Regions from separate parts of the Halomonas sp. PAMB 3232 genome, predicted to be linked through region 2. Evidence: predicted binding sites of a transcription regulator. Region 2 holds the regulator's gene; each other region holds the start of a gene.
What was found. Region 2 encodes LexA, which represses DNA repair genes until DNA is damaged. Its sites were predicted from a motif close to TACTGTNTANNTANACAGTA; they were not measured.
Positions count from the first base shown of each region.

Region 1: the regulator LexA is predicted to act here: its motif matches at 1,138-1,157, upstream of dinB (DNA polymerase IV).
Region 3: the regulator LexA is predicted to act here: its motif matches at 1,020-1,039, upstream of RN346_RS10560 (PA0069 family radical SAM protein).

Region 1 covers NZ_CP134865.1:775,421-777,688, forward strand. Annotated here, with positions in the region: gene RN346_RS03645 (protein adenylyltransferase SelO family protein) at 1-1,103, shown strand, start outside; gene dinB (DNA polymerase IV) at 1,215-2,261, shown strand.
Region 2 covers NZ_CP134865.1:2,062,881-2,065,148, reverse strand. Annotated here, with positions in the region: gene purU (formyltetrahydrofolate deformylase) at 20-874, shown strand; gene lexA (transcriptional repressor LexA) at 1,069-1,743, opposite strand; gene RN346_RS09410 (TetR/AcrR family transcriptional regulator) at 1,961-2,268, shown strand, end outside.
Region 3 covers NZ_CP134865.1:2,300,678-2,302,945, forward strand. Annotated here, with positions in the region: gene RN346_RS10555 (alkaline phosphatase) at 1-884, opposite strand, end outside; gene RN346_RS10560 (PA0069 family radical SAM protein) at 1,065-2,150, shown strand; gene RN346_RS10565 (hypothetical protein) at 2,157-2,268, opposite strand, start outside.

The sequences.
Region 1 (2,268 bases), 1.3 Mb from region 2:
GGCGCTCGCCGCTGGGGCCAGTGCTGCGTGAATATCTGGTTAGCGAGTTCATGGCCGCGGTGGGCGTGCCCACCACGCGGGCGCTGGCGGCGGTGGCCAGCGGCGAGCGCGTAGCGCGCCAGATGCCGGAGCCCGGCGCGGTGTTCACCCGCGTGGCTTCGAGCCACGTGCGCGTGGGCACCTTCCAGTTCGCCGCTCGCCACGGTGAGGAGACCACCCGTGCGCTGGCGGACTACGTCATTGCGCGCCACTACCCCGAGGCGCGCGACCAGGATGATCCGTATCTGGCGCTTCTGGAGTGCGTAACGCGTCGCCAGGCCGAGCTCGTGGCGCGCTGGATGAGCCTGGGCTTCATCCACGGCGTGATGAACACCGACAACACCAGCATCAGCGGCGAAACCATCGATTACGGCCCCTGCGCCTTCATGGAGCAGTTCGACCCGCGCAAGGTGTTCAGCTCGATCGACGAGGGCGGGCGCTACGCCTTCAACAACCAGCCGGCGGTCGCCCAGTGGAATCTGGCCCGCTTTGCCGAAACCTTACTGCCGCTGATGAACGTGCAGGGCGAGGAGGGCGTGGCGCTGGCGGTCGAAGTGATTCGCGGCTTCGAGGCGCACTTCGATAAAACCCGGCAGGCGCTTCGCATCGCCAAACTCGGGCTCGCCGAGAATGGCGGTGATACCGCCGACACGCTGATGGACGCACTCAAGACAGTGATGCATCAGGGGCGCATGGACATGACCGCCACCTTCGATGCGCTGACCCACTACGCCGACAGTTTCGAGACGCAACGTCGCGAGGCGCTGCTGGCGCTTTCCCATCAGCCCGAAGCGCTCGATGCGTGGCTCGAGCAGTGGCGCGCGGCGCCGCTTCTAAATGATGCCACGCGATTTGACGCCATGCGCCGGGCCAACCCGGTCGTGATTCCGCGCAATCATCGCGTGAAAGAGGTGATCGACGCCGCGATCGAAGGCGATTTCGCGCCGTTTCATACGCTGTTGAACGCGGTGAGTGCGCCGTTCGATGAGTCCGTCGAGGCGCGTCGGCTGGCCGCGCCGGCCACCGACAGCCAGGCGGTACTGCGCACCTTCTGTGGCACCTAAAGCGCGCGAGGCTATGGCGCGCGAGGCTATGCTACACTGTGATTTTTTACAGCGCCGGACCAGTTAACGGCCCGGCGCTAACCTTTCGACGGTGAGCCAAGCAGGGAGCCCGTGCGCAAGATTATTCACTGTGACTGCGACTGCTTTTACGCGGCGGTTGAAATGCGTGACAACCCGGCGCTGACGGACATTCCCATCGCCATTGGCGGCAGCGTCGAGCAGCGCGGGGTGGTGGCGACCTGCAACTACCCGGCACGCGAGTACGGCATCCACTCGGCGATGCCCATGGGGCAGGCGCTCAAGCGCTGCCCGCACCTGACGATCGTGCGCGGCGACATGCCCAAGTACAAGGAGGTCGCCCGGCAGGTTTTTGCCATTTACCGCGAGATGACCGAGCTGATCGAGCCGCTATCGCTGGACGAAGCGTATCTGGACGTTTCCGAGGTGACGCAGTTCAAGGGCAGCGCCACGTTGATGGCCCAGGCCATTCGCGAGCGGGTGCAAAAGGACGTGGGGATCACCGTGTCCGCCGGGGTCGCACCGAATAAGTTTCTGGCCAAGATCGCCAGCGACTGGAACAAGCCCGACGGCCTTTTTGTCATCGCCCCGGGGGAGGTCGAGCGCTTCGTCGAGCAGCTCCCGGTCAAGAAGATTCACGGCGTGGGCCCGCGCACCGCCGAGAAAATGGCGAGTCTGGATATCCACACCTGCCTCGATCTGCAAGCGCGCCCGCTGACCGAGCTGATCGAATACTTTGGCCGCTTCGGCAAGCGCCTGCATGAGCTGAGCCGGGGCTTTGATGAGCGCCCGGTGAAGACCCATCGCGAACGCAAGTCGATCAGCACCGAACAGACCTACTCTCAGGATCTGCCGACACTCGAGGCGTGCCGGGGCGAACTTCCCGAACTCCTGCAGGACCTGGAGCGGCGCTATGCCCGGCTCGACCCACCGCCGGCGGTGAAAGGGCTGATGGTCAAGGTGAAATTCAACGACTTTACCCAAACCACCGTCGAACATGCCGACCCGGCCCCGGACATGGCCCAGTTCGAAACGCTTTTGAACGTTGGTTGGGCCCGCAAAAGCCGCCCGGTACGCCTGCTGGGCGTGGGGTACCGCTTGGCCGATAGCGCGCCTGATACCCAGCTCTCGCTCTTTTGAAACTTCC
Region 2 (2,268 bases):
GTGTATCAAGAGTGTATTCATGTCGCATTATTACCGTTTAGTGGTTTCCTGCCCCGATCAGGTAGGCATCGTGGCGCGCGTGTCGAGCTTCATCGCTCAGCACGGCGGCTCCATCACCGAGGCGAGCCAGCACTCGGATCTGCAAACGGGCCGATTTTTCATGCGCTACGAGATTCTCGCCGACTCCATCGGCATGAGCGCGGCCGAGCTCGAACAGGCGTTTGCGCCCATCGCCAACGCGTTTTCGATGCAGTGGGCGCTGGTCGATACCCAAAAGCGGCGCCGGGTCGTGATCATGGTGTCGAAAGAGTCCCACTGCCTGGTCGATCTGCTCTACCGCTGGCAGGCTGGCGAGCTCGACTGCGACATCGTGGGCATCATCTCCAACCACCCGGACATGCGCGCGCTAAGCGAGTGGTACGGGATCGATTATCACCACATCGCGGTCGACCCCAGCGACAAGCAGCCCGCGTTCGATGCGGTGCAGCGCCAGGTCGAGGCGCTCGAGGCGGACTGCATCGTGCTGGCGCGCTACATGCAGATTTTGCCGCCGGCGCTCTGTAGCCAATACGCCGGCCAGATCATCAACATCCACCACAGCTTTTTGCCGTCGTTTGCCGGTGCCAAGCCCTATCACCAGGCGTTCGAGCGCGGCGTGAAGCTGATCGGCGCGACCTGCCACTACGTGACCGAAGAGCTCGACGCCGGCCCGATCATCGAACAAGACATCCACCGCGTCAGCCACTGTCACACGCCCACGGATCTGGTGCGCTTTGGCCGCGACGTGGAGAAGTCCGTGCTCGCCCGCGGGCTCAGGTGGCACCTGGAAGATCGCGTGCTGATCGACGACAACAAGACGGTCGTCTTCAACTAAAAAACGGGGCACGAAAGTGCCCCGTTTTTAGTTTATAAGCTTGAGGATGACAATACGGGCCGCCGTGCCGGGCTGACCGTAGCGAGGGTCTTTCGCCATGGATGGCGAAAGTAGCGCCCAGGGAAGGGTTCACAGCGCCCTCGCGCAGGGTTGCCCGGCACCGCCACATTTCCCTGTCTCAATCGATAGGTCAATTAACCCAGCGCTTGGCCACTGCCCCCGCGAATCACGCCAACGCCGACACCTTCGATATCGAGCTGCTGGGTGCGAAGATCGATTTCGATCGGAGCGAAATCGCTGTTCTCGGCGTGCAGCGTGACCTGGTGGCCGTCGCGGCGAAAACGCTTGACGGTGACTTCGTCCTCGAGGCGCGCCACGACGATCTGGCCGTCGCGTACCCGCTCGGTGCGGTGTACCGCCAGCAGGTCGCCTTCCAGAATGCCGATATCCTTCATCGACAGCCCGCGTACGCGCAGCAGGTAGTCGGCCTTCGGCGTGAAATACTCCGCCGGCAGCGGGCAGTAACGATCGATGTGTTCGGCGGCCAGAATCGGGCTGCCCGCGGCCACTTCGCCGATGATCGGCAGCCCCTGGGTCGCGGATTCGACGCTGTCGCTGGCTTCAGCGGCGGATTCCGCTGCTTCCACCCCTTCCTGATTTGGCAGGCGGATGCCGCGGGAGGTGTGGCGAATGATACGGATGGCGCCCTTGCGCTCGAGCGCGCGCAGGTGCTCTTCGGCCGCGTTGGGTGAGCGAAAGCCCAGCGCTTTGGCGATTTCGGCGCGGGTGGGTGGGTAGCCGTACTCGTTCATGGTCTTCACGATAAAATCGAATACGTGCTGCTGACGAACGGTAAGAGGACGAGGCATGGCTGACTCCAGGGTAAAAGGTAACTATAAAAAATGACTTAAATATATGTGTTTAAGTATACAGTATGTTCCTCTGTCCAGTATATGACTCAAGCCACGGATTATAAAGCCGTTCGCCCTTAAAAGAGGGCATATCAGGGTTTCGCACGATTGAGCCCGGCGTTTTAATGACCTACTATTTCGCGATGTTTTAAACACTCGTTTTCTGGAGGGCGCCATGGCGCAGTCTGATACCGTCACGCGTATTCTGGATACGGCGGAGGTGCTGTTCGCCGAGCGTGGCTTTGCAGAGACCTCTCTGCGCAACATCACCAGCAAGGCGCGGGTGAACCTGGCGGCGGTGAACTACCACTTCGGTTCGAAAAAGGCGCTGATTCAGGCGGTGTTTGCGCGCTATCTCGACCCCTTCAGCCAACGCTTTCACGAAGCGCTGGATGAGCTGCACGCCCGCTATGGTGATGACGAGATTCCTCTGGAAGTACTGCTCGAAACCATGGCCACGACGGTGTTGACCGTGCCGGCCGA
Region 3 (2,268 bases), 240 kb from region 2:
CCCGGGCGGTTGAACTGCAGCGTGGCGTGGTTCTGCGCCACGCCCAGCACCTTGTCCGCCTCGAGGGTCAGCTCGCCGTTGGCCAGCGCCTCGAAGTCGTCGCGGCTTTCGATCAACTGGTAATCGGTGTCGCCATCGAGCACGCGCTGCCAGGTGGCTTCGCCGCCCACGTAGCGAAAGGCGTCTTCGTCCGGGTTTTCGACTGCGTTACCGGCGTCGTCGAAGTACGGGTGGCCGGCGCCGAACACCACGGTGGCAAGCCCGGAATCGATGATCTCTTCACCGAGTGCTGCGTATTCGTTGCGGCTGGGGCTGTGGCCCAGAAACGCGGCGGGCGTCGCGTGGCTCAGCTGCACCGAGCTCACCACGCCCAGCGCCCGACCGCTCTCGACCACGTACTCGCCGATGTGCTTCATGCGCTCGTCATTGTTCGACCAGTTGATGGCGCTGTTGTAGGTCTTCTGGCCGGTGGCCAGCGCCGTGCCGGCGGCGGCGCTGTCGGTGAAGTTCTCGCGGGCGTAGTTGTAGCCGGCGAAATAGCCGTCGTAGTCGCCCAGTTTGCCCTCGAAGCCCACGCCCTCGGCCGCCTCATCGCTCCAGAGCTCGGCGGGGTCGAACTCGACCTTGCCTTCGTCGCTCATGGTCGGCTCGGTGGCGGTGGTCAGCGGGTAAGTGGCGGTGAAGACCTGAGTGTCGAAGTCGTCGTACACTTCCTGGCCCAGCACTGCGTGGCGGTAGTAGCTGGCGGCGCGGAAGGTTTCGATGCCCGCGCCGTCGGTGATCATCAGAATGACGTTTTTGGCACCGTGTGGTTGGGCAAGCGCCGGCGTGGCAAAAACGGACCCTAAAGCAAGCGCGAGCGCGCAGCGTTTGAAAGCGACCATGCTGTTCATCCAAGTCATTGATTAAGAGAGGCTTAAATTAGCCACGCCAGATGACAGCGGGATGAACGTTTAGCGCGATTTCAGTGACACTCCGTGCACTACAGCCAGCGGTTGTCGTTAGCATGAGCGGCAATATAATGTATATTCATACAGCCAACCTATTGCCGATCGGATAGCGTCATGTCGGATTCACGCGCCCTCCCCCCGGGCAGTATCGTTCACAAGGGCCGCGGGGCAACGTTCGACCCGCACAACCGCTTTGCGCCCAGTGTCAGCGTCGAGGAATCCGACGGCTGGTGGCAGGAGCACGCTCCCTTAAGCCTTGCCACCGAGGTACGCGAGGAGCCAAGCAAGAGCGCGCTTGCGTGGAACAGCTCACCGGATCTCTCCTTTGATCGCTCGCTCAATCCTTACCGCGGCTGCGAGCATGGCTGCATCTACTGCTTCGCCCGGCCCTCGCACGCCTACTGGGACATGTCGCCGGGGCTCGATTTCGAAACCCGGCTGATCGCGCGTACCGGCATGCTCGATCACCTGCGCGACGAACTCGCGAAACCCGGCTACGTCTGCCGGCCGATCAACCTGTCCGGCAACACCGACTGTTATCAACCGATCGAGGCGACATATCGCACCACCCGACACCTCCTCGCGTTTTTGCTCGAATGCCGCCACCCGGTCACGCTGGTGACCAAGGGAAGTCTCGTGCTGCGCGATCTGGATCTTTTGAAACAGATGGCCGAGCACCGGCTGGTGCGGGTGCTGGTGAGTCTGACGAGCCTCGACAGCGACCTAAAACGCACCCTGGAGCCGCGAGCGGCTTCGCCCCAGGCGCGGCTGAAGGTGATTCGCGAACTCAGCGCCGCCGGGGTGCCGGTGGGGGTGTTGATCTCGCCGGTGATACCGGGGCTGACCGACCAAGAAATCGAGCGGCTGATCGAAGCGGCCCGCGGCGCCGGCGCGCGCACCGCGAGCTGGATGCTTCTACGCCTGCCCCGCGAAGTCGCGCCGCTGTTCCAGGCGTGGCTGATGGCCCACTATCCCGAGCGCGCCGACAAGGTGATGAGCCTGATTCGCCAGTGCCGGGGCGGCAAGACCAACGAGGCGGCGTTCGGCAAGCGCTTTCGCGGTGAAGGCGTGTTCGTCGACATGATCGAGCAGCGCTTCAAGCGCGCCAGCCGTCAATGGGGCATGCAGCCCCGCGCCGAGCAGGGGCTCAACACGCGCGACTTCAGGCCACCCCGTGCTCAGGGCGACCTGTTCGACTAACCAACGCTAACGGTTCGGGCCGCGCCGCGCCTTGAGCTCGTCGAGCACCAGCGCGAAGAAGCCGCGGATCTCCTGAAGCTTCGGCCGGGCCTCGACCATCAGGGTGTCCATCTTTTCG